One region of the Rhodococcus sp. NPDC058532 genome, then DNA from elsewhere that is predicted to be linked to it. Evidence: riboswitches for the same ligand, from Rfam matches in the RefSeq annotation. Region 1 holds a riboswitch; the other holds the start of a gene.
The links. A riboswitch is a leader RNA that binds a small molecule or an ion and turns the genes downstream of it on or off. The one in region 1 is predicted to bind S-adenosylmethionine.
Positions count from the first base shown of each region.

Region 2: it holds a riboswitch for S-adenosylmethionine, as region 1 does, so the genes downstream of both, ACFWQG_RS10250 (aminotransferase class V-fold PLP-dependent enzyme) here and ACFWQG_RS01150 (hypothetical protein) in region 1, are expected to answer to the same signal.

Region 1 is NZ_JBHXNU010000001.1:249,053-254,678, forward strand. It holds gene ACFWQG_RS01135 (isoprenyl transferase) at 13-780, shown strand; gene coaA (type I pantothenate kinase) at 782-1,714, opposite strand; gene ACFWQG_RS01145 (DUF885 domain-containing protein) at 1,821-3,077, shown strand; SAM riboswitch class IV at 3,103-3,212, shown strand; gene ACFWQG_RS01150 (hypothetical protein) at 3,250-3,534, shown strand; gene glyA (serine hydroxymethyltransferase) at 3,658-4,971, shown strand; gene ACFWQG_RS01160 (VOC family protein) at 5,031-5,417, opposite strand; gene ACFWQG_RS01165 (ArsR/SmtB family transcription factor) at 5,417-5,626, opposite strand, start outside.
Region 2 is NZ_JBHXNU010000006.1:226,805-232,430, forward strand. It holds gene ACFWQG_RS10240 (hypothetical protein) at 1-236, shown strand, start outside; gene ACFWQG_RS10245 (YbaK/EbsC family protein) at 325-798, shown strand; gene ACFWQG_RS10250 (aminotransferase class V-fold PLP-dependent enzyme) at 829-2,109, opposite strand; SAM riboswitch class IV at 2,161-2,277, opposite strand; gene ACFWQG_RS10255 (SDR family oxidoreductase) at 2,431-3,081, shown strand; gene ACFWQG_RS10260 (IclR family transcriptional regulator) at 3,120-3,887, opposite strand; gene ACFWQG_RS10265 (CoA transferase subunit A) at 4,089-4,877, shown strand; gene ACFWQG_RS10270 (3-oxoacid CoA-transferase subunit B) at 4,874-5,527, shown strand; gene ACFWQG_RS10275 (acetyl-CoA C-acetyltransferase) at 5,557-5,626, shown strand, end outside.

The sequences.
Region 1 (5,626 bases):
GGTGATGTCCAGGTGAAGGTCTCGAACCTGCTGTACAGCCTCTACGAGCGCCGTCTTGCCCGGCAGCTCGGTGGTGTGCAGCGGCCGAGGCATGTCGCCGTCATGTGCGACGGCAACCGGAGGTGGGCACGGGAGAACGGCTTCACCGATGTCGCGCACGGACACCGGATGGGTGCCCTCAAGATCGCCGAACTGCTCCGCTGGTGCGACGAGGCGGGCATCGAGATGGCCACGATCTACCTGCTCTCCACCGAGAATCTGCGCCGCGACCCGGAGGAACTCGACACCCTGATCGAGATCATCACCGACGTCGTCGAGGAGATCTCCGGCCCCGACCAGAACTGGTCCGTCAAGATCGTCGGCACCCTGGACCTGCTGCCCGAGGACTCGGCTCGCAGGCTGCGGGAGGCGGCCGATCGCACCGCGGGGCGCACCGGCACCCATGTCAACGTCGCCGTCGGTTACGGCGGTCGGCAGGAGATCGCCGACGCGGTGCAGTCCCTCGTCCGCCGGAAGCAGGCGGAGGGTCTCGCCGGCGCGGACCTCGTCGAGGCGATCACCGTCGAGGGCATCAGCGGCAACCTGTACACCTCCGGGCAGCCCGACCCGGACCTGGTGATCCGCACGTCCGGTGAGCAGCGGCTATCCGGTTTCCTGCTGTGGCAGAGCGCCTACTCGGAGATCTGGTTCACCGAGGCCTACTGGCCGGAGTTCCGTCGCGTCGACTTCCTCCGGGCACTGCGGGATTACGCGGCCCGGCACCGGCGATTCGGAACCTGAGCTACAGCTTCCGCAGGCGCAGCCGGTTGATCGAATGGTCGGCGTCCTTGCGCAGCACCAGCGTCGCCCGCGGACGGGTCGGCAGGATGTTCTCCACCAGGTTCGGCCGGTTCGTCGAGTTCCAGATCTCCGACGCCGCGATGGTCGCGTGCTCGTCGGACAGATTCGAGTAGTGGTGGAAGTGCGCGTTCGGATCCGCGAACGCCGTCTTCCGCAGGGTCAGGAACCGTTTGATGTACCAGCGTTCGATGTCCTCGACCTTCGCGTCCACGTAGATCGAGAAGTCGAACAGGTCCGAGACCATCAGCCGGGGACCGGTCTGCAGGACGTTCAGCCCCTCCAGGATCAGGATGTCGGGCTGCCGGATGAGGTGATATTGGCCGGGCACCACGTCGTACAGTCGGTGTGAATACACCGGTGCGGCAACCTCTTCCGCGCCCGACTTCACCTCGGTGACGAAACGCAGCAGCTTCCGGCGGTCGTAGCTCTCCGGGAACCCCTTGCGGTGCATGATGCCCCGCCGGGTCAGTTCCGCTGTCGGATACAGGAACCCGTCGGTGGTCACCAGATCCACCCGGGGATGGTGGTCCCAGCGGGCGAGCAGCGCCTGCAGCACCCGGGCGGTGGTGGACTTGCCGACCGCGACCGACCCGGCGACACCGATCACGAACGGCACCTGCCGGTCCGGGTGCTTCTCGCCGAGGAACGTCGCGGTCGCGGCGAACAGCCGCTGCCGGGCCGCGACCTGCAGGTGGATCAGACGCGAGAGCGGCAGGTACACCTCCGCGACCTCGTCGAGGTCGATCTGTTCGCCGAGGCCGCGCATGCCCTGAAGTTCTTCCTCGGTGAGCACCAGCGGAGTCGACTTCCGCAGGGTCCGCCACTGTTTGCGATCGAACTCGACGTACGGACTGCTCTCGCTCACCTTCGCCATGCGCGCGTCCCGACCTCGTCCTGCACAGCCTCGATCTGCATAGGGGAATTGTGCGCGCCCACACACCGGCGCGCCGCGCCGGGTCCGGACACTAGGCTGCCCAGGTATGGACGCCGCCGCATTCGTACGTGAATATCTGCTGCTCGGGCTCGGTTTCGACCGGATCGAGGAGGGATTCGTCGACGCGTATACCGGCGACCCGGCCTTGCGTCGCCAGGTGGAGAACGCCCCGGCGCCCGAGCCGCGGGACCTGGCCCGCCGGGCGGCGCAGCTGCGCGCCGAGCTGCGCAGTGTCGAGCTGCCCGCCGACCGCGCCGAATTCCTCGACGTGCACCTGCGCGCCCTGGAGTGCTCGGCGCGCACGTTCGCCGGCGAGCGGATCGGATTCGTCGACGAGGTGCACGCCTACTTCGACGTTCGGATCGAGGAGGGCAATGTCGACGACTACCGGGACGCGCACCGGGCGATGGACGAGGTGCTCGCGGGCGGCGGCACCCTCGCGGAGCGGCTGCAGGCGCACCGCGCCGCCGACGAGATCCCGCCGGAGCGGCTCGCCGAGTGCGTCGACGCGTTCTCCTCGGCGCTGCGGGACCTGGTGCGCGCCCGCTACCCGCTGCCCGAGACCGAACGCGTCGAGTACGAGGTGGTCGGCGACAAGCCGTGGTCGGGCTTCAACTACTACCTGGGCGACTATCGCTCCAAGGTGGCGATCAACTCGGATCTCAAGCAGCACATGGCGAATCTGCCGCACCTGATCGCCCACGAGGCGTATCCGGGTCACCACACCGAGCACTGCCGCAAGGAGGCGGGCCTGGTCGATGCCGGGCAGGTCGAGCACACCCTCTTCCTCGTCAACACCCCGCAGTGCCTGATGGCGGAGGGCCTGGCGGACCATGCGCTGGGTGCGATCGTGGGGGACAGGAGCGGAGCCGGCGGAGCGACCCGGGGGGACAGGAGCGGAGCCGGCGGAGCGACCCGGGGACAGGGCTGGGGGAGGTGGGCGGAGCAGATTTATGCGGACCTGGGACTGCGGTTCGACGGCGAGCGCGCCGAGGCGCTGTCGACCGCGTCCGCGAAGCTGCTCGGGGTGCGGCAGGACGCGGCGCTGCTGCTACACGACCGTGGCCGCTCCCACGACGAGGTCGCGCGGTTCCTGCAGACCTGGAACCTCAGCACGCCGGAGCGGGCGCGGCAGTCGCTGCGCTTCCTGTCGTCGCCGCTGTGGCGGGCCTACACCTCCACTTACGTCGAGGGCTACCGGCTGCTCGGAGGCTGGCTGGACCGGGCCGTGGACGCCGACGACCGCGCGGACCGGTTCGGGCGGCTGCTCGACGAACCGCTGATCCCGTCCGCCCTGCGCTGACCGGCGTCGCCTACACTGGTCGCAGCTTCACGAGTGCCGTCGCCAAGCCCCGACTGGACGGCCGCCAACCCCACGCTCGCGGGTGGCTCGGGTGACGAAGCGGCCCGCACCGACCGGTGCAGGCAGGAGCGCCCCCGGATTCCGGGCGGCCCGAGGAACTCGGGAGTACCCCATGAACCAGTTGCCCACCGCCGTCCCCGCCGCGCCGCACGGCGTCGACGACACCGCCGTCGACGTGCTGGTCCTGGTGCAGTCCGACGATCGGATCCGGCTCGAATGGCCGGACGGGGTGGCGGTGCGCACGCATCCCGATCCGCGTCCGTTGCGGGCCGCGCTGCGGTCCACGGGCGGTTTCGCGCGGTGGCGGCCCGGCAGGCAGCTGCTGGCGGTGCCCGCAGGCCCCGGACGCAGCCTGCTGTTCGGGCTCGCCGCCCCCGCACCGGTGGTGCCGCGGTGACCAGCGGATTCGTCCGGTCCGGTCGCCCGGGCCCGGCGCCCTCCGCACCCGCGGCGAGATGCCACTGACCTGGCCCTAGAATGAGGGTGCCCCCTGCCCGGCCTTTCGCTTGGAGATCCCTCGATGACCGCTGTGCCCAGCACCGACGTCAACAACGCTTCGCTCGCCGAACTCGACCCCGAGGTCGCGGCGGCCATGAACGGTGAGCTGGCCCGTCAGCGCGACACCCTGGAGATGATCGCGTCGGAGAACTTCGTTCCCCGCGCGGTGCTGCAGGCGCAGGGCAGTGTCCTGACCAACAAGTACGCCGAGGGCTACCCGGGCCGTCGCTACTACGGCGGCTGCGAGCACGTCGATGTGGTGGAGAACCTGGCGCGCGAGCGCGCCAAGGCCGTCTTCGGGGCCGAGTTCGCGAACGTGCAGCCGCACGCGGGTGCGCAGGCCAACGCCGCCGTCCTGATGGCACTGATGAACCCGGGCGAGAAGCTGCTCGGCATGGATCTCGCGCACGGCGGTCACCTCACGCACGGCATGAAGCTGAACTTCTCCGGCAAGCTGTACCAGGTCGCGTCGTACGGGGTCCGTGAGGACACCCACGTCGTCGACATGGACAAGGTCCGTGAGATCGCGCTCGCCGAGCGTCCGCAGGTGCTCATCGCGGGCTGGTCCGCCTACCCGCGGCACCTCGACTTCGCCGCGTTCCGCGCGATCGCCGACGAGATCGACGCCAAGCTGTGGGTCGACATGGCGCACTTCGCTGGTCTGGTTGCCGCGGGCCTGCACCCGTCGCCGGTGCCGCATGCCGACGTCGTGTCCACCACCGTGCACAAGACCCTCGGCGGTCCCCGCTCCGGCATGATCCTCGCCAAGCAGGAATGGGCGAAGAAGCTGAACTCCGCGGTGTTCCCCGGTCAGCAGGGCGGGCCGCTGATGCACGCGGTCGCCGCGAAGGCCGTCGCGATGAAGATCGCGGGCACCGACGAGTTCAAGGCCCGTCAGGAGCGCACCCTCGCTGGCGCGAAGATCCTCGCCGAGCGTCTCGGAGGTTCCGACGTCGCGGGCAACGGCATCTCGGTGCTCACCGGCGGCACCGACGTGCACCTGGTGCTGGTGGACCTGCGGAACTCCGCGCTCGACGGCCAGCAGGGCGAGGATCTGCTGCACGAGATCGGTATCACCGTGAACCGCAACGCCGTTCCGTTCGATCCGCGCCCGCCGATGAACCCGTCCGGCCTGCGCATCGGCACGCCGGCGCTGGCCACCCGTGGTTTCGGCGACGCCGAGTTCACCGAGGTCGCCGACATCATCGCCACCGCCCTGGCGAACGGCACGAACGCCGACGTCCCCGCGCTGCGCGCGCGGGTGTCGAAGCTGGCCCTCGACTTCCCGCTGTACGACGGGCTCGAGGACTGGGGCATGCTCTCCAAGAACGTCTAGGCGACAATTGACGACGGCCCACACCCCGCGGGGTGTGGGCCGTCGTCGTGTTCCGGCGCCTATTTCATGGTGGCGAGCTGGATCAGATTCCCGCAGGTGTCGTCGAGAACGGCCGTCACGACCGGGCCGAAATCGGTTGCCTCCTGGGTGAACTCGACTCCGAGTGCGCGGAGGCGTTCGACCTCGGCGTATACGTCGTCGACGGCGAACTGGGTGTACGGGATGCCGTCGGCGACCAGTGCCTCCCTGAACGGGCGCGCCGCCGGGTGCCCGGCCGGTTCGAGCAGCAGCTCGGTGCCGTCCGGGTTCGCGGGGGAGACGACGGTGAGCCAGCGGGCGTCGCCGGTGGGCACGTCTGTCTTCTTCACGAAGCCGAGCTTCTCGGTGTAGAACGCGAGCGCCTTGGCCTGGTCGTCCACGAGCACGCTGGTGATGTTGATGCGGATCACGGGGTCGGTTCCTCTCGGTTGATGGGCCACCGTTCGACGATTGCGCGGAGCGGACCGGTGTCGATGTGGTGGAACTTGTATCGGCCCTGACGCCGGGTGTGCACCAGGCCCGACTGTTCGAGGACCGCGAGGTGCTGCGAGACCGCCTGACGGGATGAGGTGAGGCCGTGTTTCATCGTGAGCCTGCCGCAGATCTCGAACAGGGT
Region 2 (5,626 bases), on a different contig from region 1:
CCGCGGCCAAGGCGGCACTGGTGGGCGGCGACCACCTCGACCTCACCGGGGCACTCGGATACGTCACGGCGTGGCTGCGGTACTCACTGGCCGGCGACGTCTTCGCCCGGCGCGCGTTCGTGGGGGACGGCGCCGGGCCGCCCGAGTTGGCGACCAACATCGCGCCGGGCGGCCACTGGCGTGAGGTCGCCCTCAAGAACCTGCCCTTCTGCGCGGGCTGTCCGCCCGGCAGTTGATCGCAGCATGCGCCGCGATGCGGCCAAACCATAGGAGCGTCCCGACATTTCGGCGCGCGAAGGATGCCCGCCGGTCCTAGGGTGGGGCATGGCGAGGACACTGCAACCCGAGGCCGCGAATGTCGCGAGGACACTGATCTCGCGGGGCCACCACGGAGTGGTGGTCACTCAGGACCGGCCGACCCGCACCGCCGCCGAAGCCGCCGCGACCCTCGGCGTCGACATCGGCGCGATCACCAAGTCCCTGGTCTTCCTCCTCGACGACGAGCCGGTCCTGCTGCTGGTGTCGAGTTCCCACCAGGTGGACACGGAGCGCACCGGCAAACGTCTCGAGGGGATGCTCACCCGCGCCCCCGCCGAACTGGTGGTGCAGGTGACCGGTCAGCCGCTCGGCGGCGTCGCCCCGGTTGGGCACCCGACCAACCTGTCCACCTACATCGACACCGCCCTCGAGGCCTACCCGGAACTGTGGGCGGCGGCGGGGCACCCGGGCGCCATGTTCCGGACCACGTTCCGCGAGCTGGTCCGGATCACGGCCGGTCTGGCCATCGACGTCGACTGATCCCCGCCCCTGCGGGTCGCGGCGCCGACGCTAGTGCGCCGCCGCGCCGCTCGTCACGCGCTCGCGCACGAACTCGCCCACCGCGCCGACCAAACGGTCGACATCGGCGCCGCTGCTGCCGAGCCCGAGGCTGGCGCGGACCGCGCCCGCGCCATGACCGAGCCGGGTCAGCAGCGGGTGCGCGCAGAACTTACCGTCCCGCACGCCGATGCCGTACCGGTCGGACAGGAACGTCGCGACCTCACGGGGTTCGGCGCCGGCGACGGTGAAGGTGACGATGCCGACGGCGTCCGGGGAGTCCGGCCAAATGCGCAGCACCCGAACCCCGGTGATCGCGTCGAGCCCGGCGGTCAAGCGGTCGCACAGCACCCGCTCGTGCAGCTCGGCGGCGTCGGCGTCGAATCCGGCGAGCGCCTCGCAGGCGGCGGCGATCGCGACGGCACCGAGAACGTTCGGGGTGCCCGCCTCGTGCCGCTGCGGGGCGGCGGCCCACTGCACGGCGTCGATCTCGACGTTCTTGGTGGCCCCGCCACCGGCAAGGTACGGCTCGGCGGCGTCGAGCCAGTCGGCGCGCCCGACGAGGGCGCCTGCGCCGAACGGCGCGTACAGCTTGTGCCCGGAGAAGGCGAGGTAGTCGACGCCGAGGTCGGCGATGTCGACGCGGCGGTGCGGCAACAACTGCGCAGCATCGACGAGGATGCGGGCGCCGCACTCGTGGGCAATCCGCGCGAGCCGGGCGATCGGCAGCACCTCGCCGGTGACGTTGGAGGCGCCGGTGACGGCGAGCAGCGCCGCCGGGCGGGTGCACAGTTCGGCGACGATCCGCTGCACCGTCTCCTCGACGGTGTCCGCGGACCGGACGACGCGGGCGCCGTTCCGATTCCAGGACAACAGGTTTGCGTGGTGCTCGATGTCGAGGACCACGGTCTCACCCGGCACGCAGGAGGCGAGCAGGTTCAGTGCGTCGGTGGTGTTTCGGGTGAACACCACGACGTCGTCGGCGCGGGCCCCAACGAAGTCCGCGACCACGCCGCGGGCGCCCTCGTAGCGGTCGGTGCACACCTGGGAGGCGTAGCCCGCGCCGCGGTGCACGCTGGCGTAGAACGGCAGCAGTTCCTGCACCCGGTCCGCGACCGCGGTCAGGGCCGGGGCGCTGGCGGCGTAGTCGAAGTTGGCGTACCTGACCGAGGTGCCGTCAGTGAGCGGCGCCACCAGGTCTCCACCACAGACGGGCGCGAAAGATGCCGTGCCGGAACAGTTTCCGTCGAAAGTGGTGGCGACCTGGGGGGTGGTGTCGAGTACAGCGGTCATGGCGTCATCCCTTACGTCAAGGGACCCGTGCGATGGAGAGGTGGTGCATCGAGTCCGCGCTTGCCGTGTCCGGAATTGGAAGCACGGCCAGGTCGTCACCCGGGGCACCCCACCGCGGTGGAGGGTTGCCGGCCAGCAAGCCGGGGCTACACGCTGGCACTCATAACCTGAGCAGAGAATGGCAGCATCGGCGTCGCGCTGTCAACCCCCGCCCACCGAGTGCGCCTGTGACCTCGACCACCGCGATGCCCGACATCTGCGGCGCCGCCGTTGCGGCAGTACGTTGGACCCGACCCCGAATGTCCTACGGAGGGAACGGCCATGGCTCGCGTCGTCGTCATCGGTGGCCACGGAAAGGTGGCCCTGCACCTGGCACGGATCCTCAGCGGACGCGGCGACGAGGTGACCGCGGTAATCCGCAACCCCGACCATGCCGCCGACGTCGTTGCCGCGGGGGCAACACCGGTACTCGCCGACGTCGAGAACCTGAGCGGCGAACAGCTCGCGGAGGTGCTGCGCGGGCAGGACGCGGTTGTCTGGTCGGCGGGCGCGGGCGGCGGCAACCCCGACCGTACCTACGCCGTGGACCGGGACGCCGCGATCCGGTCGATGGACGGCGCCGAGGCCGCGGGCGTGCGGCGGTACGTGATGGTCTCCTACCTCGGATCAAGGACGGACCACGGTGTCCCACCGGACAATTCGTTCTATGCCTACGCGGAGGCAAAGGCCGCCGCCGACCAGCACCTGCGCGGCACCGCCCTGGGCTGGACGATTCTCGGCCCCGGCACACTGACCCTCGCCCCGGGGACGGGCCGGGTCGAGGTGAGTCCGACGCCCACCGCGCATGCGGTGAGCCGGGAGGACGTCGCCGCTGTCGCGGCCGCCGCCCTTGCCGACCCGACCACCGTGCGCCGCACGATCCCGTTCAACAACGGTCCGACCCCGATCGCCGAGGCGATCACCACGCACTGACCGCCCCCGCGGGTCAGCCGGGCGCCGACCCTGGGTGACTACCCGCTGCGCCGCAGCCGCTGGGTCAGCCGGTGCGCCTGTCGCAGCAGCAGTTCCCCGAGTTCCGGGCGCCGCTCGTCGCGGAACCGACTCTCCACGCCGGTCAGACTCAACGCCCACTCGGGCCGACCCGCCGCGTCGAAGACCGCGGCGCCCATCCCCCAGCTGCCCTCGACGAGCAGGGCGGGATTGACGCAGTACCCGGCCAGCCGGGTCACTACGACCCGCGCCCGGATGCCGTCGCTGTCGTGGTCGACCCCCCACTGCGCGGTCAGGTCCCGCCGTTCCAGGTACTCCTCGACCTCCCGATCCGGCAGGTGCGAGAGGATCGCCAGCCCGGCGGACGCGACCCCGAGCGGCAGTCGCAACCCGACGTGCAGGACGTGCGAGCGCAGCGGGAAGCTGCCCTCCTCGCTCGCGATGCACACCGTCTCGTCGCCGCGTCGCGCGGAGAGGAAGGCGCTCTCGCCGGTCTCGCGCGCCAGGTCCCGCAGGATGTCGCGACCCAGATCGGTGATGTCGTAGCGGCCGGCCGCCTGCGCGCCGAGCAGGTACAGCTCCGGGCCGAGCGCCCACCGCCCCGACCGGTGGTCCCGGTCGACCAGCCCCTCCTCGGCGAGCGCGGTCAGCAGGCGGTGCGCGGTCGGTCGGGCCAGGTTCGTTGCCCGGGCGAGCTCGGACGTCGACGCGCCCGCCGACACCCCCGAAAGTGCGCGCAGCAGGGCACCGACGCGACGGATCACCTGCGGCCTCAGCGGCTCCTCCATGACCCGATCCTACGTCCACTCAGTGAACGGCATGGCCGTGAAGGTCCATCAAACGAGCAGTGTCCGCCGATTCCTCCTCCCCTCTTGAAACCCTGGGAGCTGCGCACTTAAGTGGCCACCAGGAATCGAACCGCGGCGTCCGAGAAGTGAACATGATCCACCCGTTCGGACCGCGGACGCGTCAAGGGAAGGAACTTTTCGATGGGAACGACCCTGTGCACTACACCGGCCGAGGCGGTCGCCGACATCGGCGAGGGCGCCACCATCGCGGTCGGCGGGTTCGGGCTGTGCGGGATCCCCGACGCCCTGATCGCCGCGCTCCGCGATTCCGGGGTCGGCAACCTCGAGGTGTTCTCCAACAACTGCGGCGTGGACGATCACGGCCTCGGGATCCTGCTGGGCGGTGGGCAGATCAGCCGGGTGACCGCCTCCTACGTTGGGGAGAACCGGGAATTCGCGCGCCAGTACCTGGCCGGCGAACTGGAGGTCGAACTGACCCCGCAGGGCACCCTCGCCGAACGCCTGCGGGCCGGGGGCGCGGGCATCCCCGCCTTCTTCACCCCGGCGGGGGTCGGCACCCCCGTCGCCGACGGCGGCCTGCCGTGGCGCTACCACGCCGACGGCTCCGTCGCGGTCGCGTCCCCGCCGAAGGAGACCCGGGAGTTCGGCGACAAGCGGTACGTGATGGAACACGGCATCACCGCCGGCTTCGCGCTCGTGCACGCGGTCCGCGGCGACACCGCAGGCAACCTGGTCTTCGACAAGACCGCCCTGAACTTCAACCCGCTGGCCGCGATGGCCGGCAAGATCACCATCGCGCAGGTCGAGGAGCTCGTCCCGGCAGGCGAACTCGACCCCGCCCAGGTGCACCTGCCCGGCGTGTTCGTCCAGCGGATCGTGCACACCGGCCCCCAGCACAAGCGCATCGAAAAGCGCACCGTCACACCTTCGGCCGAGCCGAACATCACAGCAGAAGGAGCCTCGGCATGACCGGTTGGACCCGCGACGAGATGGCCGCCCGCGCGGCCGCGGAGATGATCGACGGCGAGTACGTCAACCTCGGCATCGGCCTGCCGACGCTGATCCCCGGCCATCTCACCGACGCCGTGCGGGTGACGCTGCACTCGGAGAACGGGATCCTCGGCACCGGCCCCTACCCCACCGACGACGCGGTCGACCCCGACCTGATCAACGCGGGCAAGGAGACCGTCACCGTCAACCCCGGTGCCGCGTACTTCGATTCGGCGTTGTCGTTCGGCATGATTCGCGGCGGCCACATCGACACCGCGGTGCTCGGCGGCATGCAGGTCTCCGCGACCGGCGACCTCGCCAACTGGATGGTGCCCGGCAAGATGGTCAAGGGGATGGGTGGGGCGATGGATCTGGTGCACGGCGCGAGCCGGGTCATCGTGGTGATGGAGCACACCGACCGGGACGGCGGCGCGAAGATCGTTCGGGAGTGCAGCCTGCCGCTGACCGGGCGGGGGGTGGTCGACCGGATCATCACCAATCTCGCCGTGATCGACGTGGGCGGCGACGGCACCCTCGCGCTCGTCGAACTCGCGCCGGGGGTCACCCTCGCCGAGGTTGCCGCCGCGACCGACGCCCCGCTGGATGCCCGGCTCCCCGAACTGGTCTGAGCGCAAGTCACTTTCGAAAGGAGATATCCATGACGGAGAACATCTCGGTCATCGTTGCCGGGGCCCGCACCCCGATGGGACGCCTGCAGGGCGCACTGA